Regions from separate parts of the Pseudoalteromonas sp. T1lg24 genome, predicted to be linked through region 1. Evidence: predicted binding sites of a transcription regulator. Region 1 holds the regulator's gene; each other region holds the start of a gene.
The links. The regulator MetJ, encoded in region 1, represses methionine synthesis genes. The targets are predictions, from matches to a motif close to TAGACGTCTAGACGTCTA.
Positions count from the first base shown of each region.

Region 1 (10,771 bases):
TGCCACTTGTGGTTAAGAACATTTGAATAGCACGACGAACCTGTTGCAGAAATGATGTTTGGAACGGTGCTAATACTTCAAACGTATAGTTTGGTGGTAAGTCACCTGACGTTTTTGCAAGTTCCGCTTCATCGAAACTCTTATTATAGTAAGAAACAATACTTTGCGTATATTGTTCACCACCAAAAACCTGATCTCGGGTATAAAGTGTCTCACCATTCTGCGTTACGCTGATAAGCGTCATCGTTGCACCTACATCAATAAAGGCAACCACCTTATTTGCAGCGTCTTCTGGCAGGAAGTCGTAGCACAATTCAAGGTTACGACTTAACGCATACGCTTCAACATCAACAACTTTAGGCACAAAACCACCTGACTCAACGGCTCCAGCACGCGCTTCAACACTTTCAGTACGCGCAGCTGAAAGTAATACGTTTACTTTTGATGGATCAGCATCGTTCACGTCAAGCTTTTCAAAATCTAGACTCACTTCATCAAGTGGATAAGGAATTAAGCTGTCCGCTTCAATTTCTATTTGAGATTCTAATTCAGCATCCGTTAAGGCTACATCCATAAAAATAACTTTCGTGATAACCGCCTGACCAGATACTGCAGTTGCCGCTTCTGAAATGTTTTTGGGGAGTTTTTTACGAATTTTATTGATTACACGACCAACAGCTTCAATATCTTGGATCGTCCTTTCTGCCATTGCCCCTTTAGGCATTGGCTCGACAGCAAACGCTTCAAGTCGATAATGAGTGTCTTTCTGGCTTAATAGCACGGCTTTGACCGAGTGAGAGCCAATATCAATACCAACCATCAGAGGCTGTGGTTTTTTAAACAGTTGACCTATCATAAACCTAACGCTAATCCTTTTTTTTATAATTATAATAACTTTATAAAATCTAGCGAAAAAATTTTATTCAAAAATTAATCAGGATATACTACCAGTGTTATCTTGTAATTGGGAGTCCATTCTCGGGAATTTTCTGTGGCTTTTATAAAAAACTTTTTACGTTTTATTATCATATGTACCATTCTTGGTACTTTTGCAGTAGTTATCCTTTACTTTTACGTAAAGCCCGAACTACCCAGCGTTGCCGTTTTAAAAGACGTGCAACTTCAAACACCTATGCAAGTATTCACCAAAGATGGCCAATTAATCAACCAATTTGGCGAAAAAAAACGTATTCCGGTTACGATAGATCAAATTCCGCAAGATTTTTTAAACGCCATACTCGCGACTGAAGATAATCGTTTCTACGATCACCCCGGCATCGACCCAATCGGCATTGTCCGCTCTGCAATAGTACTAATAACAACGGGCGAAAAGAAACAAGGTGCCAGTACTATTACCATGCAAACGGCGCGTAACTTCTTTTTAACGCGCGAAAAAGCATACATGCGAAAAATAAAAGAAATTTTTATTGCGTTGCACATTGAGAGCCTAATGACAAAAGATGAAATATTGGCACTTTATCTCAATAAAATAGAACTTGGTCATCGTGCTTTTGGTGTTGGCGCAGCAGCGCAGGTTTACTACGGCAAAGATTTAGATCAACTTAATTTACCGCAGCTTGCGATGATTGCTGGCTTGCCGAAAGCTCCTTCATCACTAAACCCTATTAGTAATCCTACTCGTGCAAAACATCGCCGCAATGTCGTTCTTTCACGTATGTTAGTTGAAGGATACATTTCACAAGCACAATTTGACGAAGCAAGTAAAGCGCCAATAACAGCGAAAAAGCACGGTGCAGAAATCGAGTTTTCTTCACCTTATATTTCAGAAATGATTCGAGCAGACATGGTTGCACGCTTCGGATTAGACGGTGCTTATAACAACGGTTATAAAGTTTACGCAACCATCACAGCTAAAAACCAAGCGGCTGCGCAAAAAGCGTTAATGGATAATATTCATAACTATGACCATCGTCATGGTTTTAGAGGAGTTAACATTTATTTATGGAACTCCGAAACGGATACGGCTTGGCAACGTAATGAAATCCTCTCTTATCTCGAATCAGTAAATGAAATCGGTTATTTAAAAGCAGCTGTTGTAGAGCAAATTGATGAGCAAAATGCTTATGCAGTACTTAAAAACGGCAATTCAATCACAATTCCATGGGACGGATTAAAGTGGGCTCGTCCATACATTTCACATTCACGTCAAGGAAAGCCGCCTGAAACAACCTCAGATATACTCTATCCTGGAGCGTTCGTTTGGCTACAGCAAAATCAAGATGGTCAATATAAACTATCTCAAATGCCTGACGTGAGTAGTGCAATAGTGTCTCTTAATCCTCAAACCGGTGCAATTGAGTCACTTGTTGGTGGTTATAGCTTCGAGTTATCGCAATACAACCGCGCAACCCAAGCAAAGCGTCAAGTGGGTTCAAACATTAAGCCATTCCTTTATTCAGCTGCAATAGAGCACGGCTACTCGTTAGGCTCAATAATTAACGATGCACCAATAAATAGCTGGAACTCCGCACAACGCATCGCATGGCGCCCAGAAAATAGCCCAGCTAATTACGATGGCCCAATTCGTGTGCGTCGCGCATTAGCACAGTCTAAAAACGTGGTTGCAGTTCGCCTGTTACGAGGCATAGGCGCACGCGAAACAGTTGACCATTTACTTAAATTTGGCTTTTCACCTGAAGACATTAAACCACATGAGGCACTTTCTCTCGGTGCTGCTTCGTTAACGCCTTTAGAAGTGGCGCGTGGTATGGCAACGTTTGCCAATGGCGGACATTTAATTGAGCCATATTTTATTGACCGTATTGAAGATGCCGAAGGCAACATCGTATATAAATCTCAACCGTTAGTAGTTTGCAATCAGTGTAGCGCTGAAGAAGTGCGTGATAGCTTTCATTACGCACCTCGCGTAATTAGCGAACAAAATGCCTTTTTAATTGCCGACGCGATGAACACTGCAATCTATGGAGAACCAGGCTGGCTTGGCACTGGTTGGCGTGCAAAAGATTTAAAACGTAACGACTTATCAGGTAAAACCGGTACTACAAACGATATTGTAGACACTTGGTTTTCAGGCTTTAACAGCCAAGTAATTACCACTGTATGGGTCGGCTTTGATGATGCCGGCAAGCGTTTAGGCAGAGTAAGTTACAACAATAATTTAAGTCGCAATCAATTTGCAGGCGGTGAATCTGGTGCACGAACGGCACAGCCTGCATGGCTTGATTATATGCGTGAAGCACTAAGAGGTATGCCTAGCGCACCTATTGAACAACCTGAAGGGCTCGTCTCTGTAAGAATCGACCGTAAATCAGGGTTACTAACTAAAAAAACCGATAACTCGTCACGATTTGAGTATTTTATTAAGGGCACAGCACCAACGCAGTATACTCAGCAAGAAGTGCAGAATTTATTTGACCCTTATACAACAACGACTGATTCAGGCAAAACAACTGAAGAGCTATTTTAACGGCACCATTCATTTGTATAAATCAGTTTAAATAAATTTAAAAAGCCGCTAACACTGTTAGCGGCTTTTTAATATTAATTACCCAGAGTTAAGGTTAATTACTCTGATAGCTTATGGCAAAGCCAATATAAATCAGAATGCACTCCCGCAGCGGTAACTTCACGCCCTGCTCCAGGTCCTTGAATAATCAATGCGTTGTCAGCATACCAAACACTATTGATCACAAAAATGTTATCGCCCGGAGTTAGTGTTGCAACCGCAGCTGACGGAGCAACAGCTTTTAACCCTACTTTTGCCGTAATAGGTGAGGTTGTGGTATCAAGCTCAGCCACGTACCTAAGCGTATTACCTTCTCTTTGTGCATCTAGAGCGAGCTCTTCCACAAATGTATCAAGTAACTCACGTTTTGCTAATGCATCTTGCCAAGACCCTTCGGCAAGCTCATTTGGCATCCACGCCGATAACTCAATGTCGTCTAGCTCAAGTGATAAACCAAGCTCTCTCGCCAAAATAAGTAACTTTCTTTGTACGTCACGGCCAGAAAGATCTTCACGCGGATCAGGCTCGGTAAAGCCCAACTCTCGTGCTTGCTCAACTAAATCTGAGAACTTTTTATCGAGCGAGTAATTTGCCCCTAACCAAGACAATGTGCCCGAGAACACACCACTAATTTTAGTGATTTTATCGCCCGAGTTTTGCAGGTCTTTTAAAGCAAAATTAATTGGTAAACCGGCTCCTACACTTGTGTTGTAACGCCATAGTAAATTTTTCTCAGTCTGCAAGCGACGTAAATTTTCATACCAATTTAACTCTGCGGTGCCCGCATATTTATTTGCTGAAATAATATGACAATCGTGCAACGCAAATTCAGGGTATAACTTACTAAACGATTCACTTGCCGTGATATCAATCACTACTTTATGGCCATAATCAAGCTCTTTAATAAACTCGATGATCTGCTCAGGTGACGACGCTTTTGCATTATTTTTGAAGTTTGCACTGGCTGTTGCCAGCTCTATACCCTGGCCATTTAACAAACTCGTACTTGAGCGTAATAAACCTACCAACTTAACTGGTAACAAGGTATTTAAACGCGCTAACTGGTCATTAAGCTGTGATAAAAAGACTTCACCAACATTACCAATACCCGCCACAATCACAGCTAATTCTTGTTTAGCGGTGATCAATTCATCATGTAACAATGACAGCGTATCGCTTTCAAGCAACTGGTCACCAAGTAAAATAGCAAAGCCATTTTGACTCCACGCACCACGTAATGTCATGCTTTGCTTCTCTAATAATGCTTTTGCACTTTCAAGTAACTGCGATTCACTGCCGGCCTCGCTCACGATTGCCACACCAGAAACATTCGATTCAATAAGCACCGCATCTTGTAAATAATATGACGCAACTTGCTCGCCAAACTGACTTGGTACAAGCAGTAACGTATTTCCCTCTACCTCAAGCGGCTGAAGCGGATGCTGCAGAATAATGCTTAACTCTCGAATGCTATCTTTATTGTTATGAGTAAGTTGAAACACGTCAACACTGGCAAGTGTCGTTAAAAAACGTTTTGCTTTCGCTTGTTCGTTAGCAACCACTTGCGTACCATCACTATGGCTATCGTAGCTACTGCGAACGACTAATTTAATATCGCTGTCTTTTAATGGTGTAAGCGTTTTAGCGTGCAATACAGGGTTACCTAATCGCGCGAGTTGTTGCGCTTGCTGCTGGCTAATTTTATTGTATTTAACCGCCTTTTCTACTTTACGTGGGTCGGTACTGTAAACGCCTTGAGTATCTGTCCAAATTGTAACACTGCTGGCATTAATATATTTACCAAGCAAAGTCGCACTGTAATCGCTACCATTTCGGCCTAACGTCACCGTGTTACCCACTTCGTCACTTGCGATAAATCCCGTCACCACATTAAGTTGGTCGCTCTTTAATGCCTGGCAGCGTGCAGTATTTTCTTGATGCTTAAGATTATTTTGTGCAACAACAAATAGCTTGCGGCTATCAAAGTGAGTCGCAGCAACCCCTTGCTTATTTAAATAATGCGCAAGTAATCGGGCAGACCACAGCTCACCGTGAGCAAGCAACCACGCCTGCTCTAACTCTGCACAGCCAGCACGTTGAGAGATTGCATTAATATCGTCAATAAAATGAGCATACACTTCACTTTTATCACCTAATAATTCAGAAACCAGTGCGCATTGGTGATCTTTTAGTAACGCAATTACTTCACCAACACCTTTATGATCTTGATTGTGATAACACGACCACAAGCGCACAAGCGTGTCGGTCGTTTTACCTGCAGCAGATACAACAATGGCATCGCCATACGCTAGTTGCTGACAAATATTGGCAACTGCATGGTAGCGCTTGGCACTGCTTAGGCTTGACCCACCAAATTTATATACTTGTTTTGTCATTTAAATAATCACCACAATGCAGGTCGTGCAGCGCAGCATTGAGTGCTTTTTTCTCCACCAGCAGCGACATCTTTGTTAATTGTTTTTGCGAATGCTTGTTCAAGATCTGCGATTAAATCTTCAACATCTTCAATACCAACAGAAATACGAATTAACGTATCGTTAACGCCTGCTTTAATTCGTGCTTCAGGCGCCATGCCGGCGTGTGTCATGGTAGCTGGGTGACAAATTAAGCTCTCTACACCACCAAGTGATTCAGCAAGACTAAACTGTTCTACACTGGTTAAAAATTTAGCCGTATCTTCAATTGTGCCTTTAATACTAAAGCTCACCATGCCACCAAAACCTTTTTGCTGTGCTTTTGCTAAATCATGTTGTGGATGACTTTCAAGACCTGGGTAATAAACTTTCTCTACATGCTCACAGATTTCTAAATAGCGTGCGATAGCAAATGCGTTTTCTTGGTGCTGTTTAATACGTACATTTAAAGTACGAATACCACGCAGCGTTAAATACGCATCAAATGGCGCACCTGTAATACCAATATTATTTGCCCACCAAGCGAGCTCTTCGCCTAACTCCGCAGTGCGTGTAATAACCACGCCACCAACAACATCTGAGTGGCCATTAATGTATTTTGTGGTTGAGTGGATAACAATATCTACACCAAATGAAATTGGGTTTTGTAATGCTGGAGATAAAAACGTGTTGTCAGCTCCCACTAACGCCCCTACCGAGTGAGAAACTTCCACTACTTTGGCAATATCAGTTAAACGTAAAACTGGGTTACTTGGCGTTTCAATCCACACTAGCTTAGGTTTAATTGCTTTAATCTGCTCATAGCAAGACGCTTGTGTAAAGTCGACAACCGCTACTTTTAATAAACCGCGTTTTTCAAGGCTCGTGAATAAACGGTAACTGCCGCCATAGCAATCATGAGGAATTAAAATAGTATCTTCTGGTGTTAAGATTTGTGTGCATAAGTGAACAGCAGCCATACCTGTTGCAGTTACAATCCCCTTTTCACCGCCTTCTAGCTTAGCAAGCGTATCAGCCAAAATATCGCGATTAGGATTGCCGCTACGGCCATAATCATAATCACGCTTTTTATCAAAATCGGCGAACGAATAAGTCGTCGATAAATATAATGGTGGAACAACCGCACCATGATGTTTATCTGCGGTAATGCCATTGCGAACAGCAAGGGTTGTTTGTTTGTTCTGCTTCATAACTCTGTCACTTAGATGTTTAGACGTCTAAAAGGTTAAACCACTAAACAATGGAAGTCAAAACTTTTACACGTCTATATAGCCAAATAAATGATATTTGACTATATATTTTAAAACGATAAAATTTTGCCTCTTAATATACAGGCTATCGTCAAAATTAAATCGTAACAGATATAGGCTAGTACACTTTATGGCAACTGAATGGAACGGTGAATATATTCACCCATATGCAGAACACGGTAAAAAATCAGAACAAGTGAAAAAAATTACCGTATCTATCCCACTTAACGTATTGAAAGTACTGACAGACGAGCGCACTCGTAGACAAGTAAATAACTTACGTCATGCAACCAATAGCGAACTACTGTGTGAAGCATTTTTGCATGCGTTTACAGGTCAGCCATTGCCTGACGATGAAGATCTGAGAAAAGATAATCCTGAGCATATTCCGCAAAGGGTAAAAGAAATTCTTGCTGAACGCGGCTTACCGGTTCCAGAGCTTGAAGATGAATAAAAAAAACCTCAGCAATTGCTGAGGTTTTTTTTGCTTTTAACCAAGTTAAAGCATGTAGTTTTCTGGCATTTCAATCTGCGCAACGCCTGACTCAACCGCAGCTTCTGCAACCGCACGTGCTACTCGCGGAAGCAAACGCGGATCCATTGGCTTAGGAATAATGTAATCTTTACCAAATTCAAGGCTTGATTCACCAGACGCTGACAATACCTCTTGCGGTACTGGCTCTTTAGCAATTTCGCGAATCGCATTTACCGCCGCAATTTTCATTTCGTCATTAATCGCTGTTGCGCGCACATCAAGCGCACCGCGGAAAATAAATGGGAAGCATAATACGTTGTTAACTTGGTTAGGGTAATCTGAACGACCTGTTGCCATAATTAAATCATTGCGCGCAGCATTCGCCACTTCGGGCTTAATTTCAGGATCAGGGTTAGAACATGCAAATACCACAGGCTTATCTGCCATTAATTTTAGATCTTCAGGAGCCAATAAGTCAGGACCTGAAACACCTACAAATACGTCTGCTTCTTCAATAACATCTTGTAAGGTGCGCTTATCTGTATTGTTTGCAAACAACATTTTGTATTCATTTAGGTCATCACGACGCGTATGAATAACCCCTTTTCTATCAAGCATATAAATGTGCTCACGTTGTGCACCACATTTAATTAACAGCTCCATACATGCAATTGCTGCTGCACCTGCACCTAAACATACAATTAATGCATCTTTTAACTTTTTACCTTGGATCTCTAACGCATTCAGCATGCCCGCCGCAGTTACAATCGCGGTACCATGTTGGTCATCATGAAATACTGGCACACTACAACGTTCAATAAGCGCTTTTTCAATTTCAAAACACTCTGGCGCTTTAATATCTTCCAGGTTAATACCACCAAAAGTATCTGCAATATTTTCTACAGTATTAATAAAGTCTTCGGTAGTACGGTGCTTAACTTCAATATCAATTGAATCTAAACCAGCAAAACGCTTAAATAATAACGCCTTACCTTCCATAACAGGTTTTGATGCAAGCGGCCCTAAATTACCTAAACCTAAAATTGCAGTACCGTTTGAGATAACAGCGACCATATTACCCTTTGCAGTATATTTATATGCATTGTTCGGATCCGCTGCGATCTCACGAACCGGTTCAGCAACACCAGGACTATAAGCTAATGCAAGATCATTAACTGTCTCTGCTGGTTTGGTTAATTCGATGCTGATTTTTCCAGGAACGGGTTCAGAATGGTATTGTAGCGCTTTTTCTCTTATGTCAGACATGCGTGCCTTATCCTACGATGTTAAAAGTGAGAGATACTGGTTTAATAGTACGGCATTTAGAGTAAATAGAAGTTAAATGCGGTTATATCTTAACCTAAGACCATAGTTGAATTTACAACAATAGGCTTGTGGATATTTTCTGCTAAATCATTACCAGATTGAAGTTAATTCAGATCCGACCAGATTCACAACCATCTATTTTTTTACACTCGACAGATACTATTTTGCCAACAGATAGTAAAAATAATGAATATTGAAGCTATCTATAATCCAGTATATAGCCATCTATTTAGAATAAAAAGACATAGAAAAACCATATAACATGACAAAAATTCATATTAAATTTTAGATACAAAAAAAGCACCCTTAGGTGCTTTTTTGAAAGAACTAAAACAGCTCTTATTTTTTGCTTGAAAGCGCGCCAAAACGCTTGTTGAAGCGATCAACACGACCACCTGTATCAAGCACTTTTTGCTTACCAGTGTAGAACGGGTGACACTCTGAACAAACATCTAAGTGGATGTCTTTACAAAGAGTTGAACGCGTTTCGAATTTGTTACCACAAGAACAAGTAGCATTGATTGCTTCGTACTTAGGGTGGATACCTTCTTTCATAGTAAACCTCTAATTAGGCCGCATCGCTCTCCAAACCCGAAGTCTGGCACCATACGTTGTTAAACAAAAATATATAGGGCGCGAATTCTAGCCAACTAACATGCCAATAGCAAGATCTTTAACCATCTTCAGATAAATTTTGTTTAACACTAGCCGCAAACACAATGCCATGATTTAATTTCAACAAATTCGCTCTAAAAATAAAAGTAGAATGACTACGCCTGTTGTTGCAGAAATTGCCTTAAATGTACCGCTTTACCGTAACTTTGATTACCTCGTTGAACCTCAGTTTCAAACTAATATTGCGGTGGGTTGTCGTGTTGCAGTTCAGTTTGGTCGTCAGCAACTTGTCGGCATTGTTGTTGCGTTAAAATCAAATAGTGAATTTCTCGATAAATTAAAACCTATTTCACGTTTAATTGATAACAACGCGATTATTGATCGTCACATGATCAGCCTTATCGAATTTGCGAGTCATTATTATCAAAACCCGCTTGGAGAGTGCTACCAAGTTGCACTACCGACTCTGTTAAATAAAGGCGAAGCACTTGATAAGTCTGCGGTGCCTATCATTAAACTAATCGATGAAAATGCATCAGTGAATGGTAAAAAACAGCGCCAACTAATCGAGCATTTAGTTGATTCGGGCAGTACGCCAGTTACCGAATTGAGTGCGCTCGGGTTTAGTAGTGCAACCGTTAAATCACTGCTGGAAAAAGCGATTATTGAGAAAACGGTTGAATACAATCGTGATTGGCAATCAAAACCTCTCGCAATCGGCGATAAACCCAAACTTAAGCGTGAACAAGCCATTGCACTTGCAGCAATTAATCAAGCTACAGGCTATACCTGCTATTTGCTTGAAGGTGTAACTGGCAGCGGAAAAACAGAAGTTTATCTGCAAGCTCTCGAAAAGCCATTGCAACAAGGTAAACAAGCGTTAGTACTGGTACCCGAAATTGGCTTAACGCCACAAACCGTTAACCGCTTTCGTAGGCGCTTTCCTAATGTGCCTATTATGCTTTGGCACTCTGCAATGACGGATAATGAACGCCTATCAACTTGGCGTGCAGCACAAACTCAAAGCGCTGCCATTGTAATTGGCACCCGCTCTAGTGTGTTTTTACCATTTGCCAAACTTGCGATGATTATTGTTGATGAAGAGCACGACTTATCATTTAAACAGCAAGACTCACTGCGCTACCACGCCCGTGATTTAGCATGCTTTCGTGCTGCTAAACTA
Region 1 covers NZ_PQCB01000001.1:151,130-161,900, forward strand. Annotated here, with positions in the region: gene C2M30_RS00655 (pilus assembly protein PilM) at 1-856, opposite strand, end outside; gene C2M30_RS00660 (penicillin-binding protein 1A) at 992-3,448, shown strand; gene metL (bifunctional aspartate kinase/homoserine dehydrogenase II) at 3,547-5,883, opposite strand; gene metB (cystathionine gamma-synthase) at 5,892-7,112, opposite strand; gene metJ (met regulon transcriptional regulator MetJ) at 7,303-7,626, shown strand; gene C2M30_RS00680 (malic enzyme-like NAD(P)-binding protein) at 7,672-8,913, opposite strand; gene rpmE (50S ribosomal protein L31) at 9,313-9,528, opposite strand; gene priA (primosomal protein N') at 9,740-10,771, shown strand, end outside.

Region 2 (10,771 bases), on a different contig from region 1:
AATCAATCGTTTTTAGTTGCACAAATTCAATAAAATCATGTGTGGTAAAAAAATCTTGAAACACCGCTTCTGTCGTTTCGGCCCAATGATCGTCACGGGTTTGTTGCTCAAATTTAGTTGCTAAATTAAGGGTGTCTACGCCATCACTGAGCAGTAATTCAAGTTGCTGCTGCATTTGTTGCTCGAGCTCCGCGACCTTGTCGCGCAACATGGTTTCTGCATGTTCGCTCACCTCTTTAATCAGCTGTTCATGTTTTTGTGTAGCATGTGTTAATTCATTTTCTAACCTTTCAACTTCAGCAACCAGCTCAGATTTAGTCAGCGCTGTCAGTGAGTGTTGTATTGATTTGTGCTGTGTGGATAGGGTTTCCGTTAAGGGTTCTTTGATGTTATTAAAGCTTGATTCTAGCGGCTCAGATAATCTGTGGTCAGAGCTATTAGATGGTTGTTCTTTACTAATTAATTGACTATCTGAAGGCATTAATGTCGAAATAAGTGCGACGCTAAGAGCGCCGAGCACAAATGCAATTACATGTCCTTTGTTCATATTAAATCCTATGTTTTATCTAATAGCGTTTTTCGTTGCTGAGGTGCTTAGCTAATCATACCACCGGCTAGCGGGTAATGTCCGACGTGATGTGTTGCGAGCTCTGAAAAACCAAGTACATTGGCTGTTTGTTTTTTATCGCTATTAAAGATAATAACATCTGCACTCATTAGCGGACGCGACGGGTGGTCTTCCAGCACTTTAAAAACAACATAATCTTGTGAGTCGATGGCTATCAGTTTCAATGTATAGGTAAGTTCGGTTTGTGGGTTGGTCACATGGGATACCAATGATAGCTCATTTGGCGTGTGTTCAAACTCGACCACCAATAGTTTTTCGGTAAAATTAATCGCTAATTGATTTGTAGTGACTTTTCGTTTTGCTACATGGTTAATTTTACTAATTGTGCCATTTATCGAATGTTCTGCAAGTGTGAGGATAACGTGTGTATTTTCCTCGATGACCGCAGGGATGACTTGGTCGTTAAAAATGGCAATTTTAAGTTGGCTTGATGCCAAGTTTTCGTCTTCTAATACGCGGATCATCGCTTTTTCTCCATTTTCGCTGAGGCTCAAATAACCAAATTCGAAGGTTTTCATGCGTGCGAAAGTAGGGGCGGTAACGATAAAGGTTTTAGTTACTTGAACGTCTTTCCAATAATTAAATAAAGATGACTGGGCGAGGGCGATATCGGATTGTTCTGATTTTGTTTGGATTTCATCAAGGTGTGTTAAAAACTGCTTACGCTGCCATGTATTTATGCCCGCAAAATGCATTGCTATCAAATAAGTAATAAATAAACCGGCCTTTAAAAGCAAAGGCGATAGTTGTTGCACACTTGGCAGGTTTATTACCACAAGGGAAACCAACACTAAAACATGCGTAACATAAACGATTGCCGGAGTTGTAAGGTAAGGTTTAGCAAGGCGTACGATTCTTTGTTGGTTAGTATTGTTTGCTATTTCAGGGTAATGCTTAATTGAAAGGTACATGACTTCACCATTTTTATTTTTTCTTGCTAGAGCGATTATCTTACCAAGTAACTGAATTACAGGCATAAAAAAAGCGCCAATGGCGCTTTTTCTCAATCAGACGGTTATTATAAACCAGCAGCGGCGCGAAGTGCGTCTGCTTTGTCTGTTTTTTCCCAGCTAAATGCTGTGAATGTATCTTCGCCTACCGTCATTTCGAACGGTTCACGACCGAAGTGACCGTATGCTGCAGTCATTTGATACATTGGGTGAAGTAGGTCAAGCATCTTAGTAATACCGTAAGGACGTAAGTCGAAGTGCTCACGTACTAGCTCTACTAACTTCTCTTCAGAGATTTTGCCTGTGCCGAATGTATCAACTGTGATTGACGTTGGCTCAGCAACACCAATAGCGTAAGAAACTTGGATTTCACACTTATCAGCAAGGCCAGCTGCAACAATGTTCTTAGCAACATAGCGACCCGCGTATGCCGCAGAGCGGTCAACTTTTGATGGATCTTTACCAGAGAACGCACCACCACCGTGACGTGCCATACCACCGTAAGTATCTACAATGATTTTACGACCTGTAAGACCACAGTCACCAACAGGACCACCGATTACGAAACGGCCAGTTGGGTTAATGAAGTATTTAGTATCTTCAGTTAAAAGCTCAGCAGGTAGCGTGTGCTTAATAATGTTTTCCATTACAGCATCTACTAGTGCGTCTTGCTCGATGTCTGGGTTGTGCTGAGTAGATAGTACAACTGCATCAATTGCAACAGGCTTACCGTCTTCATATACGAAGGTTACCTGAGATTTTGCATCAGGACGTAACCAAGGAAGAATACCTGATTTACGTGCTTGTGCTTGACGTTCTACAAGTAGGTGCGAGTAATAAAGTGGTGCTGGCATTAACGTTGGTGTTTCGTTAGTTGCGTAACCGAACATTAAACCTTGGTCACCAGCGCCTTGCTCTTCAGGCTTAGTACGGTCAACACCTTGTGCGATTTCAGGTGATTGTTGACCAATAAGGTTCATGATGCCACATGTGTCACCGTCAAAACCTACGTCAGATGATGTGTAACCGATATCTGTGATTACTTTACGTGTGATTGACTCAAGGTCTACCCACGCATCTGTTGAAATTTCACCAGAGATAATTGCAACACCTGTTTTAACCATTGTTTCACAGGCAACACGCGCATGCTTATCTTGTGTGATAATTGCGTCTAAAACCGCATCAGAAATTTGGTCAGCGATTTTATCCGGATGACCCTCAGATACTGACTCAGAAGTAAATAAAGTTCTTGCCATGGTATTTCTACTCACTCACAAAAAATGCGCGTTGCCACAAGGATTTGCGCAGGTTCAATTAAATGGTCGCGTATTCTACCGAATAACGACGCTGCAAACAATAACTTTACGCCTAGACGTCTAAAAAAAATTAAAAGTGAAATTTCTTCACCGTTACTAGGCTGTTTTGTGCATAAAGAAGCTAGATTATAGTCGGTTTTCCATTGCTCCGCGTGTGCTTATAGGTAAGAATAGAGCTGCGTGGGTACATTGACCTATTGGTATTGGATTTTTGCATACACAATACCAATAGGCAATGTACCCAAATTATGACAGCAAACAAATAATGAGGTAGGAAAATCCATGCCGTCACGTAAAGAACTAGCAAATGCTATTCGCGTTCTATCTATGGACGCTGTGCAACAGGCCAAGTCTGGCCACCCAGGTGCCCCTATGGGTATGGCAGACATTGCTGAAGTGCTATGGCGCGACTATTTAAACCATAATCCAGCAAACCCTGATTGGGCTGATCGCGACCGATTTATTCTGTCAAACGGTCACGGCTCAATGCTAATTTATTCTTTACTGCATTTATCTGGCTATGATCTTCCAATTGAGGAAATTAAAAACTTCCGTCAAATGCACTCTAAAACACCGGGTCACCCTGAATACGGTTATGCACCGGGTGTTGAAACAACGACAGGCCCATTAGGTCAAGGTATCACTAACGCGGTTGGTATGGCAGTTGCTGAAAAAGCACTTGCGCACCAGTTTAACCGTGAAGGTCACGATATTGTTGATCACTTTACTTACTGTTTCCTAGGCGATGGTTGCCTTATGGAAGGTATTTCACACGAAGCGTGTTCGCTAGCAGGTACATTAGGCCTAGGTAAGCTAGTTGCGTTTTGGGATGACAACGGTATTTCAATCGACGGTGAAGTAGAAGGTTGGTTCACTGACGATACAGCAGCACGTTTTGAATCTTACGGTTGGCATGTTGTACGTAACGTAGATGGCCACGATAGCGAAGCTATTCGCGCAGCAATCGATGAAGCACGTGCTGAAACGGGCAAGCCAACATTAATTTGTTGTAAAACAGTGATTGGTTATGGTTCACCGAATAAATCAGGTAGCCACGATTGTCACGGTGCACCATTAGGTGATGCTGAAATTGCAGCTGCACGTGAATTTTTAAACTGGGAGCACGGTGCATTCGATATTCCAGCTGATATTTATGCTGATTGGAATGCAGTTGAGGCGGGTACCGCAAAAGAAGCGTCTTGGGCTGAAAAATTTGATGCGTATAAAGCAGCTTTCCCTGAACTAGCGGCAGAGTTTGAACGTCGTCAAAAAGGTGAATTACCAGCAGATTGGGCTGAGAAGTCACAAGCCTATATTGAAAGCCTGCAGGCAAACCCTGAAAACCCAGCGACACGTAAAGCATCACAAAATACTCTTAATGCGTTTGGCCCTATGTTACCTGAGTTTATGGGGGGGTCTGCTGACCTTGCAGGTTCAAACCTGACACTTTGGGAAGGTTCAAAAGGCTTAACAGCAAATGACGCATCAGGTAACTACATCTTCTACGGTGTACGTGAATTTGGTATGTCGGCAATTATGAATGGTATTGCGCTGCATAAAGGCTTTATTCCTTACGGTGCGACGTTCTTAATGTTTATGGAATACGCGCGTAACGCAGTTCGTATGGCGGCGCTTATGAAGCAGCCTTCAATCTTTGTGTATACGCACGATTCAATCGGTTTAGGCGAAGATGGTCCTACGCACCAACCAGTTGAACAGCTAGCAAGCATGCGTTTAACGCCTAACTTAGTTAACTGGCGCCCATGTGACCAAGTTGAGTCTGCAATTGCATGGCAAGATGCTATTGAGCGTAAAGATGGCCCAACATCACTTGTATTTACTCGTCAGGGCTTACAACAACAAGCGCGTACAGCTGAGCAATTAGCGAATGTACGTAAAGGTGGTTACGTATTAAGCTGTGATGGTGAGCCTGAGATTATTCTTATTGCAACAGGTTCTGAAGTTGAGCTTTCTATGCAAGCAGCAGCTGAACTTCGCGCTCAAGGTAAAAAAGTACGTGTTGTTTCTATGCCGTCAACTGATTTATTTGACGCACAAGATGCGGCTTATAAAGAATCAGTACTACCAAGTGCAGTAACTAAACGTATCGCGGTAGAAGCGGGCATTGAAGATTACTGGTACAAATACGTTGGTTTAAATGGCGCGGTTGTAGGTATGACAACATTTGGTGAATCTGCGCCTGCAAATGAACTATTTGAACACTTTGGCTTTACGGTAGAGAATATCGTAGCAAAAGCGAATCAACTCGCATAATTGCAAAAAAAGCTATAATAATCAAAAGCGATGCAAATGCATCGCTTTTTTGATCTAGCGCAATAGTTTTACCTTTGATAACGATTCTTAATTAAAAAAACTGATTTAGATCAAATTCCCCCCTGCCTTTGTCTTGCTAAAATTTAACCAACTTTTGATAGGTATAATAACGAGGAAAGGGAAATGGTTACCTCTGAACGAAATGCTCCTGAACTTGTTTGCGGTTCAGATCCCGTACAAGCTAATATTACCTCCTTTGCACAGCGCGCACATGAAAAAGCGCTTACTGAACAATTAATTGAACAGAAGAAACTGCTTTTAGAAAAACAGCAGCAGTTTGAGCAATTGCAAAATGATCATGCCATGATTATTAAGCATGTGCAGTTAATTGAGCGTGAGTGGGAAAACTCAAACGCTATGCTTGAAACACTGATGGAACAGTTAACAGACGCAAAGAAAAAACCAAGCGTAGAAGTGACCGCTAAGCTTCAAGATCTCCAGCAACAAGTTGAAGAAGCGAATATGAGTAAATCGGTAATGAAACATCACTGCCGTGAACTTAATGAGCGTAATGAAGAGCTAAATGCCCTGTTAAAAGAATCAATTCATAGCGTTGATGAACTTAAAACTAAGGCGCAGCAGCAAGGTGATGTAATCAATCAATTACGTGCTGAAAACGTAACGTTAAAGCAGCAAAACATTACCCAAGCTGAACGAATTAAACGCCAAGAAGGCCAATTAAGTGAAGCGCTTCACGGTTATTACAGTGATGTAATGAATAAAAACAAAAAGTTAAGCAAAAATCTGCCAAGATAAACTTTTTATTTGTTACCCAGCCCACAATGGCGCCTTTGGCGCCATTTTTTTATTGATTTTATATATTATGTATACGTAATATATATAAAACATATAATCAAACAGTGTGTCGCTATGGGTATCGTTAAAATTTCTGACCAATTACATGATGAAATTCGTCATGCTAGCACCGTGATGGTGCGTTCAATCAACTCTCAAGCCGAATTTTGGATAAAAGTAGGGCGCCTTGCAGAGCGTAATCCTAATTTAACCTTTGCTGAAATAATGGAGCAAGAGTTACTGCGTCAATGTGATCAGCAAGGTGAATGCAATGAGTGAAATCATTATTAAGAATCAAACGGAAATTGATTTTATGCGTACTTCCGGCCAATTACTGGCAGACGTATTTTCTGCACTCGATACGTTTATCGCAGTCGACCAGTCAACGCTAGAAATTAATAATTTTGTTGAAGACTATATTACCAATACGTTAAATGCGCGCCCTGCGAGTAAAGGTCAGTACGGTTTTGCATTTGTGCTTAACCCGTCAATTAATGAAGTGGTTTGTCACGGTGTGCCAAGTAGCACGCAAAAACTAAAAAATGGCGATATTATCAACATCGATATTACTTTAGAGAAAAATGGTTTTATCGCAGATAGCAGTAAAATGTATTGTATCGGTGAAGTATCGCCGCTTGCGAAACGTTTAGTTGAAACGACTTATGAAGCACTTTGGCTGGCTATTAAACAAGTGAAACCAGGTGCTAAATTAGGTGATATTGGCGCGGTTATTCAACATCATGCTGAGCAACACGGATACTCTGTAGTGCGAGAGTTTTGCGGCCATGGTATTGGTAGGCAAATGCATGAAGCGCCTGAAGTATTGCATTTTGGCAAAAAGGATACTGGTGTAACGCTCCAAGAAGGTATGACATTTACTATTGAGCCAATGATAAACCAAGGTACCGCGAAAACTAAAACCAAACGAGATGGTTGGACAGTAGTTACCCGCGATAAAAAGCTATCAGCACAATGGGAGCACACTATTTTAGTCACCAAAGACGGTTTTGAAGTATTAACATTACGCCAAGAAGAAAAAGAGTTAGTCTTGAAAGACTAAATCTACAGCTTATTTTTAGGATCATTTTAAAAGCGTAAATTAGTTTTTTTTGTGTTTTTTATAGCGCGTGTTGAGCGATTAATTGTCGTAATAAATTTAGGGAAACCGGTGTCATTTTTAACAGACAAATTAAAATCACACTTTTCTAAAAATCTTCATGAAACTTGCGAAATTACTGGATCCCTTGATTTACCTAGTAAGTAACCGGTGTCATTATCTTTACTAATCAAAGAATAAAATTTTTTCACTATCGTATTCAAATTCTTTGCTTTAGAATACCCGCCATCAACCCTCTCACCAACTGTGAAAGTGCTCGGCACTGTTAGGAAAAACAACTTAATGGCAATCAAAATTGCAATTAATGGTTTTGGTCGAATCGGACGAAATATCGTAAGAGCTTTATATGAAGCTGGTCGTACTCACGACATTCAAATTGTCGCGATCAATGAATTAGCAGACGCTAAAGGCATCGCGCATTTATTAAAATACGACACTTCTCATGGTCGTTTTAAATTTCCTGTGCAATTACAGCAAGATGCCATCACCGTAAATGGTGATTTAATTCAGTTATTCGCCGAAGAAAATCCAAGCGAATTGCCTTGGGGTTTATTAGATGTCGACGTGGTGCTTGAATGTACAGGTGTCTATCACTCTCGTGAACATGCTGAATTGCATTTAAATGCGGGCGCTAAAAAGGTGTTGTTCTCGCAACCTGCCGATGCCGATATGGATGCCACCATTGTTTTTGGTATTAATGACAATGAATTAAAAGCTGAGCACACTATCGTCTCTAACGGTTCATGCACTACTAACTGTATTGTGCCAGTGATTAAAGTACTTGATGATGCATTTGGTATTGAGTCAGGTGCAATTACCCGATTCACGCGTCAATGCATGATCAGCAGGTTATCGATGCTTATCACAGTGATCTTCGTCGTACCCGTGCTGCAAGCCAATCTATTATTCCGGTTGATACTAAATTAGCACGTGGTATCGAGCGCATTCTGCCTAAGTTTAAAAGCCGCTTTGAAGCCATTGCCGTGCGCGTACCTACCATCAATGTTACTGCAATGGACTTAAGCGTCACGCTTAATACCGATGTAACAATCGAATCGGTAAATAAAGTACTTTCAGATGCAGAGCATCAACACTTAGCCGGTATTATCAGTTATACCGAAGAACCACTGGTATCGGTTGATTTTAATCACGATAGTCATTCATCGATTATCGACGGTACGCAAACTCGTGTAAGCCACAAGCGCTTAGTAAAAATCTTAGCTTGGTGCGATAACGAATGGGGTTTTGCCAACCGTATGCTAGATACCGCAGAGGCGATGGCACTAAAAAGTTAGATTTAGATAACCGTGAGTTTGCCAACAAATTTGCGGTTTTTTTATGTTAAAGGAGAGCTCAAATGTCTGTCATTAAAATGGCTGATTTAGATTTACAAGGTAAGCGCGTGCTTATTCGTGAAGACCTAAACGTTCCAGTAAAAGACGGTAAAGTAACCAGTGATGCGCGTATTCGTGCGTCGTTACCAACCATTAAATTAGCCTTAGAAAAAGGCGCAAAAGTAATGGTTATGTCGCATTTAGGTCGCCCTACAGAAGGCGAATACGATGAAGCATTCTCAATGCTACCGGTTGTTAACTATTTAAATGACGTATTAGAGCAAACTGTTCGCCTAGAAAAAGACTACCTTAATGGTGTTGAGGTTGCAGACAACGAAGTAGTTGTATTTGAAAACGTACGTTTCAACAAAGGCGAGAAAAAAGACGACGAAGCTTTAGCTAAAAAATTAGCTGCACTGTGTGATGTGTATGTAATGGATGCATTTGGCACTGCGCACCGCGCACAAGCGTCTACTCACGGTGTTGGTTTATTCGCAGATGTTGCCTGTGCAGGTCCATTACTTGCGGCAGAGCTAGATGCACTTGGTAAAGCACTTGATAACCCAGCGCGCCCACTTGTAGCGATTGTTGGTGGTTCAAAAGTTTCAACTAAACTGACTGTACTTGAGTCGCTTTCAAGTGTTGTTGATCAGTTAGTATGTGGTGGTGGTATTGCAAATACCTTTATCGCAGCTGCGGGTAATAACGTTGGTAAATCACTTTATGAAGCTGATTTAATTGATGAAGCAAACAAGTTAACTAACGCAGCAAAAGCAGCGGGTGGCGATATTCCAGTACCAACTGATGTAGTAGTGGGTAAAGAGTTCTCAGAAACAGCTGTAGCAACATTAAAGTCAGTTGCAGATGTTGATTCAGACGACATGATTTTTGATATCGGCCCAGATTCAGCGAAGGCACTTGCTGAGATTATCAAAAATGCCGGTACGGTTGTATGGAACGGCCCGGTAGGTGTATTTGAATTTGACCAATTTGGTGAAGGTACCAAAGCACTTGCACATGCGATTGCAGAGTCAAATGCATTCTCAATTGCTGGTGGCGGTGACACCCTTGCAGCAATTGATAAATATGAAGTAGCAGACAAAATTTCATACATTTCAACAGGTGGTGGCGCTTTCTTAGAATTCTTAGAAGGCAAGCAGTTACCAGCTGTAGCAATGTTAGAAGCGCGCGCGAAATAATTTGTGCACGCTATACTTAGGTTAATTGAATTAAATCTAAGTAACTGAATAAAAAGCCAAGTAATCATATCTCTCTCAAAATCAGTGATTACTTGGCAATAAACAAATCTATCCGTTCAAACTCGATGGCGTTAGGTGCCATCAAAAATTGGAGAAAGCAAAATGGCTTTAATCAGTATGCGTCAGCTATTAGACCATGCGGCAGAAAATGGTTATGGTGTTCCAGCGTTTAATGTGAATAACCAAGAGCAAATGCGTGCAATTATGGAAGCAGCAGACAAGACTAATAGTCCTGTTATCGTTCAAGGTTCAGCAGGTGCGCGTGCATACGCCGGCGCGCCGTTTATCCGCCATATGATTTTAGCGGCAATTGAAGAATGGCCTCACATTCCAGTAGTTATGCACCAAGATCACGGTACATCACCAGCAGTTTGCCAACGCTCAATCCAATTAGGCTTTTCATCAGTAATGATGGACGGCTCACTACTTGAAGATGGTAAAACCCCTTCAAGCTACGAGTACAACGTTGATGTAACACGTCGCACCGTTGAAATGGCACACGCGTGTGGTGTTTCAGTTGAGGGTGAGCTAGGTGTACTTGGTTCATTAGAAACGGGTGAAGCAGGTGAAGAAGACGGTATTGGTGCAGAAGGTAAGCTAACTGAAGACCAACTATTAACTGATCCTGAAGAAGCAGCTGACTTTGTTAAGCAAACAGGTGTTGATGCACTTGCGATTGCATGTGGTACTTCACACGGTGCTTATAAGTTTACACGTCCACCAACGGGTGACATTCTTGCAATTAACCGTATCAAAGAAATTCACGCGCGTATTCCAAATACTCACTTAGTAATGCATGGTTCGTCATCAGTACCACAAGAGTGGCTTGCTGTGATCAATGAATTCGGCGGTGAGATCCCTGAAACTTACGGTGTGCCAGTTGAGCAGATCGTTGAAGGTATTAAGCACGGTGTTCGTAAAGTAAATATCGATACTGACTTACGTTTAGCATCAACCGGTGCAATTCGTCGTCACCTTGCACATAACCCTGCAAACTTCGACCCGCGTAAGTTCTTAGCGGAAGCGACAAAAGCAATG
Region 2 covers NZ_PQCB01000006.1:521,333-532,103, reverse strand. Annotated here, with positions in the region: gene C2M30_RS05525 (hypothetical protein) at 1-547, opposite strand, end outside; gene C2M30_RS05520 (hypothetical protein) at 595-1,605, opposite strand; gene metK (methionine adenosyltransferase) at 1,647-2,834, opposite strand; gene tkt (transketolase) at 3,177-5,168, shown strand; gene C2M30_RS05505 (hypothetical protein) at 5,352-5,984, shown strand; gene C2M30_RS05500 (ParD-like family protein) at 6,099-6,302, shown strand; gene map (type I methionyl aminopeptidase) at 6,295-7,083, shown strand; partial or broken gene epd (erythrose-4-phosphate dehydrogenase) at 7,423-8,435, shown strand; gene C2M30_RS05485 (phosphoglycerate kinase) at 8,498-9,673, shown strand; gene fba (class II fructose-bisphosphate aldolase) at 9,836-10,771, shown strand, end outside.
Region 2: metK (methionine adenosyltransferase) is a predicted target of MetJ. The motif match lies at 2,940-2,957, and genes of this name have one in related genera.

Region 3 (10,771 bases), on a different contig from region 1:
TGCTTCGCCGTAATTTAGGGGATTCCCTTAAAGTATCAAAACTGCACTTGTTACTTGCAACACTTACTGTGTTTGGCTTGATGTGTTTATTTAGTCGCAGTGTCGTGATTGCCGGGATTATGTTTGTCTCATGTGCGCTTTTAGCGGGTATGTTATTTGGTTTAAGTCGATTACTGTTTACCTCGTCACGTAAACTGGGATTAAAGCCAAGTAATAGCTGGTCTTTGGCAATTGCGTCGCTGCAAAAACGCGCTAATGCCAATGCGGTGCAAGTAATTAGCTTTGCACTTGCAATCAAGCTCATTTTATTTTTAGTAGTAATGAAGAACGATTTAATTGCCGATTGGCAATCGCAACTACCTGAAAACGCGCCAAATGGCTTTTTGGTAAATATTAGCGAATATGAACGCAGTGATATCGCCGATTTCTTAGCCGAAAACAATATTCAGCAAACCGATTTTTATGCGGTGGTGCGTGGTCGCGTAAATAGCATTAACGGTGAGCAAGTAGCACGTTCTGTATCGGCGCAAGAAAACGAAAAACGCGATGAAGAAGCGCGCTCGGGTGTTGGTCGCGAGCTTAACTTAACATGGCGTGATACCTTGCCGAAACACAATGAAATTGTTGAAGGTGAGTGGTTAAACCCAGATGCCAACGAGCTTTCCATGGAGCAATCTATGGCTGAGCGGTTAGGTGTGAAAATTGGCGATGAGCTTGAGTTTTTAATTGGCTCACAGCGTTTTAGTGCCAAAATTACCAGCCTGCGTGAGGTGAACTGGTCTACCATGCAGCCCAACTTCTTTATTATTTTAAGTCCTAAAGTGCTGTCACAATTTCCGGCAACGTATATTTCTGCCATTAGCACACCGACCGAATCTAAACGTGCGTTGCAGCAACTGGTGCGCAATCACCCTAGTGTGAGCATTATTGATGTAGATTCAATGATAAAGCAGGTGCGTTCAACTATCGACCAAGTAGCAACGGCCATTAGTTTTGTACTGATTATTGTGGTGATTTGCGGTGCGTTAGTATTGGTGTCGCAAGTGCAGGCAAGTTTGCACGACCGCATGCAAGAAGTGGTGATATTGCGAACCCTTGGGGCTAAAGCTAAGCTTATTAAAAACGCGGTGCTTTACGAATTTGTATTGCTTGGTTTATTTGCCGGCATTGCAGCAGCACTGTTTAGCGATATTGCATTACTCGTTGTGCAGTACCGTATGTTTGAGCAAATTGGTAATTTGCATCCAACAATGTGGCTTTACGGGCCTGTAGTTGGTGCCTTATTCGTAGCTGTGCTTGGCTATAGTTTAGTGGCAAAAACGCTGCGAAAAAACACCCAAGGGCTTGTTAGGGCGCTATAAAAAAGTGGGCGTTATCGCCCACCTAATATATTTTCAAGCGCAGGCTTTAAATGTGGAAAATGAAATTTAAAATCTGCGTCTTGCAGCGCTTTTGGTTTAACTGCTTGACCAAATATCAGTAAATCAGCCATCTCACCAAACATTAATCGCAATACAAATTCAGGCATTCTAAAAAAGTTAGGTTTTTCTAACGTTTCACTCAGGCTTTCGGAGAATTGATTATTCGACACCGGATTAGGCGCCGTTGCGTTAAACACTCCGTTTAGCGATTTGTTTTCGATTAAAAACAGAATAATGTTTACCATGTCGTTAATGTGGATCCACGACATTTGCTGTGTACCATCTGCAATAGGGCCGCCTAGGCAAAACTGAAATGGCGGTACCATTTTTTTCAGTGCGCCACCGTGTTTTGCAAGCACCACACCGGTGCGCAAAATACACACGCGGGTTTTATCCGATTGTGCTTTTTTGGCAAGCGTTTCCCACTGTTTACAAAGATAATGACTGTATTCATCAAAAGGTTGGTTATTCTGTTCATCAACCGGCTCGGTCTGCCTGCCGTAATAGCCTATGGCACTGCCCGAAATAAAAGTATGTGGTGGGTTATCTGCTGCGTTTATTTTGTCGGTGATTTGTTCAGTAATGTGCCAGCGGCTAGATTCAATTTTGTGTTTTTGAGTTTTGCTCCAGCGCTTGTCGGCTATCGGTTCGCCGGCAAGATTAATCACAATATCTAGCTGGTTAAAGTCAATATCTTCAAGGGTTTCAAACGCATTTACATGGTGTCCCAAAATGGTAAACGCTTTTTCTTTTTTGCGGGTTAGCACCATTAACTTATGATGGTTTGCTAAGTGCTTACACAAGTGTGAGCCAATTAGGCCTGTGGCCCCAGTGATTAAAATATTCATAGATAAATCAAATAGCTTCCTATTTGCCACGCTTATAATGTAGCATAGCGCTAATTAGAACAAAGTGATAATACGAACTAAGGATAGCTATGGTTCAGCCCAATTTTACTGGTGCCAGTAAAAGTTTATTGATTTTTGCGGCCTTAATCGTTGTTTTAGCCGGCTTGAAATTAGCAAGCGCAATTGTCGTTCCGTTTTTACTCTCCGTATTTATTGCCATTATTTGTAGTCCGTTGATTAATTTAATGGGACGTTATCGCGTACCAAAAGGCGCAGCAATTACACTGGTTATTTTACTGATAATGTTAATCGTGGTCAGTCTGGCAGGGCTTGTTGGTCAATCGGTAAATGGCTTTTCACAAAATGTTCCCGTGTATAAAGAGCAGCTACAAACCGAGTTCTCAGGCCTATTAACCATGTTGGCCGAGTATAATATTTTGATCGATAAAGATCGCATTATGTCGTTTTTAGATCCCGGCAAACTTATCGATCTTGCTGCGAATACACTCGCGGGTGTTGGTGGCGTAATGGCTGACTTGTTTTTAATTATTTTAACCGTTGTATTTATGCTTGTTGAAGCGCCTTACATTGGTAAAAAAGTGCATTTAGCCCTTGATGATCCCGATATGAAGCAAAAACAAATCGACCTATTTTTAGACTCGGTTAATTCATATCTCGCTATCAAAACACTGGTTAGTTTAGCGACCGGTGTTTTGGTTACGGTAATGCTTTGGGCATTTGGCATCGACTACTTTATTTTGTGGGGCGTGCTGGCGTTTTTCTTAAATTATATTCCTAATATTGGTTCTATCATTGCGGCAATTCCGGCGGTATTACTGGCTGTTGTACTGCAAGGACCTGGCGTTGCAGGTTTAATTGGCATTGGTTACATGGCAATTAACACCGTAATGGGCAATATGATTGAGCCACGCTTTATGGGTAAAGGTTTAGGCTTATCACCACTTGTCGTGTTTTTATCATTATTGTTTTGGGGCTGGTTACTTGGCACGGTTGGCATGTTGCTGTCTGTACCGCTTACCATGGTTGTGAAAATTGCCCTTGAAAACAGTGAAGAAGGGCGCTGGCTTGCAATGTTATTAAGTGGCGAAGAGCAAATTAATGAAGAACTAGAAAGCTAATTTGTAGTTAAATAGATAAAAGGGTTAGCATGTGCTAACCCTTTTTTTGTTTACAGGTATTTAAAAAGTGGCGATAAACCGGGTTTTCGCTCATGGTTTTTTTCATCGCTAAATACATCGGGCGTGATAAACCAAGCGCACCTAATGGAATTGACTTAATTAATCCTTGGCTTTCATAAGGGGTTACTAGCCAATCTGGTAAAGCAGCCACACCCATACCGGCGCTTACAAGCTGAAAAATAAGCAAGCCTTGGTCAACGGTTTTTAAGGTGCCGTCGAAACGCGCATTTTGAATAAAGTGCTTAAAAATATCTTGTCTTTCGCGTGGGATCGGATACGAAATAATCGTTTCGTCTTTTAAATCAAGCGCGGTTACATAGGCTTTTTTAGCTAGCGGATGATCTGGGCTGACAATTAGCTTTAACTTAAAATCAAATAAATGTGCGAACTCAAGGCGCTCTGTTTCACGAATATCCGATGTAAGTACTAAATCCAACTCATCGTTTAACAGCTCCGGAATGGCGTCGTAGCTAAAACCTCGCTCGTAATCCACCTTAATATCCGGCCAAAAGTTGTTAAATTCTTTAATTGTTGGCAATAACCAATGAAAACACGCATGGCATTCAACGCTTAAACGCAATTGCGAGATAGGTTGGTTTAAGCTCTCTTTTAATCTGCATTTGGTTGCTTCCACTTTTGGCAGTACATCGTTAGCAAGCTCTAACAACAACATACCTTGTGGGGTAAAACGTACGGGGTGTGTTTTACGCTCAAACAACTGGCAATCGAGTTTGTTTTCTAAATCTTTGATTTGGTGAGATAAAGCAGATTGGGTTAGAAAAAGCTCTCGTGCGGTATTAACCAAAGACCCTGTCTCTTTAAGGGTTGCGATGGTTTTAAGGTGTTTTACATCAATCATCTTTAGGAATACTCATATTAAACTTGAACGACCGTGAGAGAGATTTGATACTAGCTGTTTATTTTTCATGTTTCAATGTTGATTTGTACATATCGTCGTCATTTTAATAATAAATTTCTATTTTATATATATGTATAGATTATGATAGCGCTGTCAATTGGTGTTTGGTTTATATGTGAAACTTTACTTTTCTATTTTGTATTAATTTATTTCAAGTTAAATTGGAAAAACTTGCGATTTTGTTGAATTAAGTTTACCACTAATATTTAGCCATCTAAACGTCTTAAATAAAAGGATATCAAGATGGCAATTACAATTCACAACTTAGGTTTTCCACGTATCGGGAAAAAGCGCGAACTTAAAAAGGCGGTTGAGGCCTATTGGCGAAATGAGAGTTCACTCACAGAACTGCAAGAGCGAGGACAAGCAATTCGCAAAGACAATTGGCAACTACAGCAAAGCCAAGGTGTTGAGTTGTTGCCAGTAGGGGATTTTGCATGGTACGACCATGTACTTAGTACCTCTTTGCTGTTCGGCGTGGTACCAACGCGTCACCAAAATGAAACACAAACGGTAGATTTAGACACCTTGTTTCGCATTGGGCGCGGCAGAGCACCGACTGGTTGTGCATGCGCTGCAAGTGAAATGACCAAGTGGTTTAATACCAACTATCACTACATCGTACCTGAACTGACTGAAAATCAAACATTTGAAATTAGCTTTACAGAGCTATTTGATCAGGTAAAAGAAGCGCAAGCGCTCGGTCATCAGGTGAAACCTGTATTGGTTGGTCCGGTAACTTATTTGCATTTGGCAAAAACTGTCGGCGAATTTGATAAGTTAGCCCTGCTGCCACGTCTACTGACAGCGTATCAACATGTATTGAGTGAATTAGCTGATTTAGGTGTTGAATGGGTGCAAATAGATGAGCCCATTTTAGCGTTAGAACTAACGCCAGAATACCTGTATGCGCTTACAGCCAGTTTTAATAAACTGCAAGGGCAAGGTGTAAAGCTGCTGCTGGCAACGTATTTTGGTTCAGTTGAAAACTACCTAGCTGATATTGCAACATACCCAGTAGACGGCGTGCATTTTGATTTGGTTGCCGAAGCGCAAGATATAGAGAAGATTAACGAGCGCATAGCTAAAGACAAAGTATTGTCTTTAGGTGTTATCAACGGCCGTAATATTTGGAAAGCGGATCTCGAAGCGGTTTACAACCAAATACAATCGCTCGTTTCATCACGTGAGCATGTTTGGTTAGCGCCTTCGTGTTCGTTGTTGCATACGCCTGTTGATTTAGCCTTAGAAACAACGCTTGATGGTGAAATTAAATCCTGGCTTGCATTTGCAAAACAAAAAGGGCACGAATTATCGTTATTGAAACAGGCCTTGCTGTCGGGGGATGTAACTTCGCTCATTGACTATTCAGCGCCAGTGAAAGCGCGTGCTAAATCGCTTCGTGTAAACGATGCCGCAGTGAAGTTACGCCTTGATAGCCTAACCAAGCAAGATGGTGAGCGTACGAGCCCTTTTGCTAAACGTCAGTTGGTTCAAAAGCAAGCGCTTGGTTTACCTATTTTACCAACGACTACTATCGGCTCTTTCCCACAAACAACGGCTATCCGTGAGGCGCGTCGCGATTTTAAAGCCGGTAATATTAGCGAAGCTGATTACACGGCTCAAATGCAAAATGAAATTTCTTATGCTGTTGCACAGCAAGAAGCTGTGGACCTTGATGTGTTAGTTCACGGCGAAGCAGAGCGTAATGATATGGTGGAGTATTTTGGCGAATTGCTCGAAGGCTTTGCGTTTACACAATTTGGCTGGGTGCAATCGTATGGCTCTCGCTGTGTTAAGCCACCGGTAATTTGGGGCGATATAAGCCGCAAACACCCGATGACGGTTAACTGGACCGAATATGCACAATCACTTACTAATAAACAGATGAAAGGCATGTTAACAGGCCCTGTCACCATTTTGTTTTGGTCGTTTATCCGCGATGATCTTGATAAACCAACAATTGCCAATCAAATAGCGCTGGCGCTGCGCGACGAAGTGGTTGATTTAGAAAAAGCGGGCATAAACATTATTCAAATTGATGAACCTGCATTTCGGGAAGGCTTGCCGTTAAAAGCGTCTAAGTGGCAAAACTATTTAAACTGGGCGGCGTATGCGTTTCGTGTATCGGCATCTGGCGTAAGCGACAGCACGCAAATTCACACCCATATGTGTTATGCCGAATTTAACGATATTATCGCGGCGATTGCCGATATGGATGCAGATGTCATTACGATTGAAACGTCACGTTCAAATATGGAATTACTTAACGCATTTGAAGATTTTGATTATCCTAATGAGATAGGCCCTGGCGTTTATGATATTCACAGTCCGAATATTCCAGAGGTAACGTGGATTAAACAGTTGATGAAAGAGGCTGCGAAAAAAGTGCCGGTGGAACGTCTTTGGATAAATCCAGATTGCGGCTTAAAAACCCGTGGCTGGCAAGAAACCCAAGCAGCACTTAAAAACATGGTAACCGCAGCAAAAGAGCTCAGACAAGAACTCGCTTAAGTCACGTGTGATATGCAGGGAAACTGAGTTTGGATTAACTCAGTTTTCCTGTGGTTAAAAAGGTAAAAGCTTGTTTTGCAGGCATAGGTTTTGCTACCAAAAAGCCTTGGCCATATTGGCATTTAGTTTGTTTCAGCACATCGAGCTGAGTTTGTGTTTCAATTCCTTCAGCTACCACGTCAAATTCAAGGGCGCTGGCAAGCGTTAAAATAGCATCAACCAATGGGTGGTTTTCGCCGCAGTTAAGATTATCAATAAAGCTTTTATCAATTTTTAAAATATGAATAGGTAATTGATGCAAATAACCGAGTGCCGAATAACCGGTACCAAAGTCATCTAAACACAGTTTTACGCCGCAGGTTTTCAGCTTTTCAATTATTTCTGTCGCAAGGGAAAGGTTTTCAATTAGCCCCGATTCAGTAATTTCAATGCATAAACTGCCTAATGGTAGTTTGTACTCAAAGTAAAGACGCTGAATAAAATCAGCAAACTCTAACGTTGAGAAATGCTTAGACGATACATTTACGGTCACTTTAAAGTCTTCAGGTAATGTGCCGTGCCAAAGGCGTAATTGTTTTGCCGCAAGTTCTAAAATATGTAAATCAAGGGCGAGGATTTGTCCGGTTTCTTCTGCTAGTGGAATAAAATCAGCAGGTGAAATAAACCCACGTTCAGGGTGATGCCAACGCACTAAGGCTTCAAAACCAATAATTTCGCCCGTTTGAATGGTAAAAATAGGCTGATAGAAAAGCGCAAACTCGTGTTTGTTCATACCACTTTGAATATCGCTTTCTAACAGTGCTGCGCCTTTCAGTTTTTGTCGCATGGTGTCGTTAAAAAACTGTACTTTGCCTCGGCCAAGTGATTTAGCCTGATACATGGCTGCATCGGCGCGTTGCAAAATTTTATAGGCTTCGTCGGTGTCTTTGTTGGCAAAGGCAACACCAATGCTGGTTGATGCTTGCAGTAAATGGTCGTCAATTAAAATAGGATCTTTCAGCGCGAGCTTTATGCGCTCAATTACAGGTGTAACGTCTTCAGCGCCAAAAATATCACACAGTAAAATAGCAAACTCGTCGCCACCTAAGCGTGCAAAGGTATCGGTTTCGCGAATACATTGACCAATAATGTTGCAGATCTTAACTAAAAACTTATCCCCGACTTGATGGCCTAAGGTATCGTTAATCATTTTAAAACGATCAAAGTCTAAATAGAGCAGGGCATGAATTTTAGGGTTATTACTACGACCAAGTGCGTTAATAGCAAGGGTTAAATGGTCAATTAACAATGCGCGGTTGGCAATGCCCGTGAGTTCGTCGTGCATTACTTTGTGTTGCAATGCTTGCTCGGCAAAAACGCGATTAATTACAAGGCGAATTTGTTGGCTAATATAAGTTAATAAGTCTTTGTCGTGCTCGGTGTAGCTAACGCTGTGGTTGTAACTCTGCACCACAATAATGCCCGATAGCTCGTCGTTTAATTCAAACGGTACACCAAGCCAAGAATTAGGCTGTGCACCAATTAAATCAAAGTCACCGTTATCAATATGGCGTTGGTATTCATCGCCATTGATTAGCACGGCTTGTTGCTTATTGATGGCATAAACCGATGCGGTTTTTTGTATTTGCGCATTGCTAAAGCGTTTTAACGTAATACGCTCTACGCCATGCTCAATAATGTAAGGAATTTCTAAGCCACGGGTTTGCTTATTGTAATAGCCAATAAACAAATTTTCGGCAGGCAGTAGGGTTTTAACAATGTCGTGCAGGCCAGTATAAAAACTGTCCATGGTCTGCGAATCTGAACTTAAGTTAGCAATTTGCAACATGCCTTTTTCAAGCAGCTGTGCGTAGTTAAGCTGATTAATAGTATCGGTAAGATTGGCAACCGTTTTACACTGATCAATTTTAGCGCTAAGCATGGACGCCACAGTTGTTAAAATACTTAAGTGATCGGCTGTGTAGTAGTCTTTCTCAGGATGTTCGCAATCAATTACGCCAAGCACTTGGCCGTCGTAAACTAGTGGTACACATATTTCCGAAAGCACGTTGCCGCTAATATCTAAGTAACGCTTGTCTTGTGATACGTCGCTAATAATTTCGGCGCAGCCGGTTTCAAACACATGGCCGCAAATACCTTCTGAAATCGAAATCGCGAGCTGTTCGTTTTCAATATCGTTGTGTTTATGAATGGATGAGACTTGGTTGAGTATTCGCTTTTCTAAATCGGCGATAAAAATGGAGCATTCATCAAAACCGAGGCGTTTAACTACTTGATGCGTCACGTAGTCGTAGAGCTCGTCGAGATCAACAATACGAATGAGCGACGAGGCAAACTCGTTAATAATACTTAACTGATTAGCTCTGGTGGTAATTGCGTCTACATTATCGCCCGATGAATACTGCATAAAAGCGCTTGCTAGCCGTGTGTTATTAGAAATTAACACAAATGTAACTCAGCAAGCACTTTTGCTCAATAAAAGTTTGTTTTGCCTTTATAAAATATGATTATGCTCGGCGTTAATTTTAAGCGTTTTAGGCATTAAATAATCGCGATATAAATAACGATATAGTCTATTTGGCTTTTCTTTCTGCGCCGCTTCTTGGTGTGGATTAGTTTGCTTATAGCTTGCTAAATAGTGTGCGAACTTATCACTGTGTTTAGCCACTAAACTGTCAAGCAGTTCACTGTAGCCATCAAAGTAGTCAGTACGTAAAAAGTGCGCTAACTGACGATAATCATCTATGGCATTTTCTGATAAATAACGGTGCGCTAAATACGACCACTGATAAACACGTTTTGAACCATCTTGGTAGGTAGTGTCAAAGACTTCACGCAAAGTAGGCCATTTTGCTTGCTCTGTTTCGTGCAGCAACTTATTCACGCGGTCATTGCTTTTACTCTTTGCAATTAATTCAGCACCACCTTCGCTCCACCATACTAAGTGGCTTGGAAAGTGGCCAAAACCATCGTATTTATTAAAACGGCCATCTAAGTAGTGCACGTATTCGTGGTTTAGGTTCCAAACCGAAAAATCTTCTTTCCAAAAAGCTTTAAAAGAATAGAAAGTAGCTTGGTTACCTGGTTTGCTTGGCTTACCTTCAATGTACATACCGCCATTGTCGGTGCTGATATCAAAAATCATTTGGCCGTGCTGGTTGTAACCTGTGTAGTTATCAAAAATTACAACGCGCAGCGCTTCATTAAAATCGTTAGGCACAGGCTGGCGGTTGGTGGCGTATACGTCATGGAAATGTGATTCTTGCGAAATTAAACGCTCGCAGCTGATATTAAGTTGCTCGGTGGTCAAAGTTTGTGCGCGAATAAACAACGAATCGGAACATTTATGGTTAATCGGCAGGGCATCATCAAGTGTTGTTTCGCTGCAGCGGCCTTTAAACTCCTCATCACAAGCTGATTTACCGCGGAAGCTATTAACTAAATAACGCTGTGAGAAAATAAACTCTTTATTTGTTTTTGGGTTTTGCTCAAGTGCCGCCCACACTTTTTCATCAAGTGTTTTTTCTGCTGCTTCGTCATCTAAAATATAATGGATGTAACCAAGTGCCCAAGCCGCGTGCGCTTGCTGCCAGCTGTTGTCGGTTTGAAGCAAGTCGAGTAATTCTTGCTGCCACTTAGTTTGTGCAAGTACCGCTTGTTTAATCTCATCTTCACTTCGCGCTTCAAATGCTAAAAAGCCAATAGCGCGAAGTTGTTCCCACTTAGCATATTGTGCTGCAAGCGGGCTTGTATCGCTAAGCGCTACATTTGGTAATAAAGGTAAGTGTTTAGCTAATTTATCTTTTAAATCATCAAAGTAGTAATAACGGTAAAGCGTTACCGCGTAGTTTTCGATGGCGCGATAGTCGT
Region 3 covers NZ_PQCB01000016.1:82,540-93,310, forward strand. Annotated here, with positions in the region: gene C2M30_RS07740 (ABC transporter permease) at 1-1,361, shown strand, start outside; gene C2M30_RS07745 (TIGR01777 family oxidoreductase) at 1,373-2,269, opposite strand; gene C2M30_RS07750 (AI-2E family transporter) at 2,359-3,408, shown strand; gene C2M30_RS07755 (LysR family transcriptional regulator) at 3,443-4,327, opposite strand; gene metE (5-methyltetrahydropteroyltriglutamate--homocysteine S-methyltransferase) at 4,631-6,901, shown strand; gene C2M30_RS07765 (GGDEF domain-containing protein) at 6,936-9,308, opposite strand; gene C2M30_RS07770 (collagenase) at 9,396-10,771, opposite strand, start outside.
Region 3: metE (5-methyltetrahydropteroyltriglutamate--homocysteine S-methyltransferase) is a predicted target of MetJ. The motif match lies at 4,595-4,612, and genes of this name have one in related genera.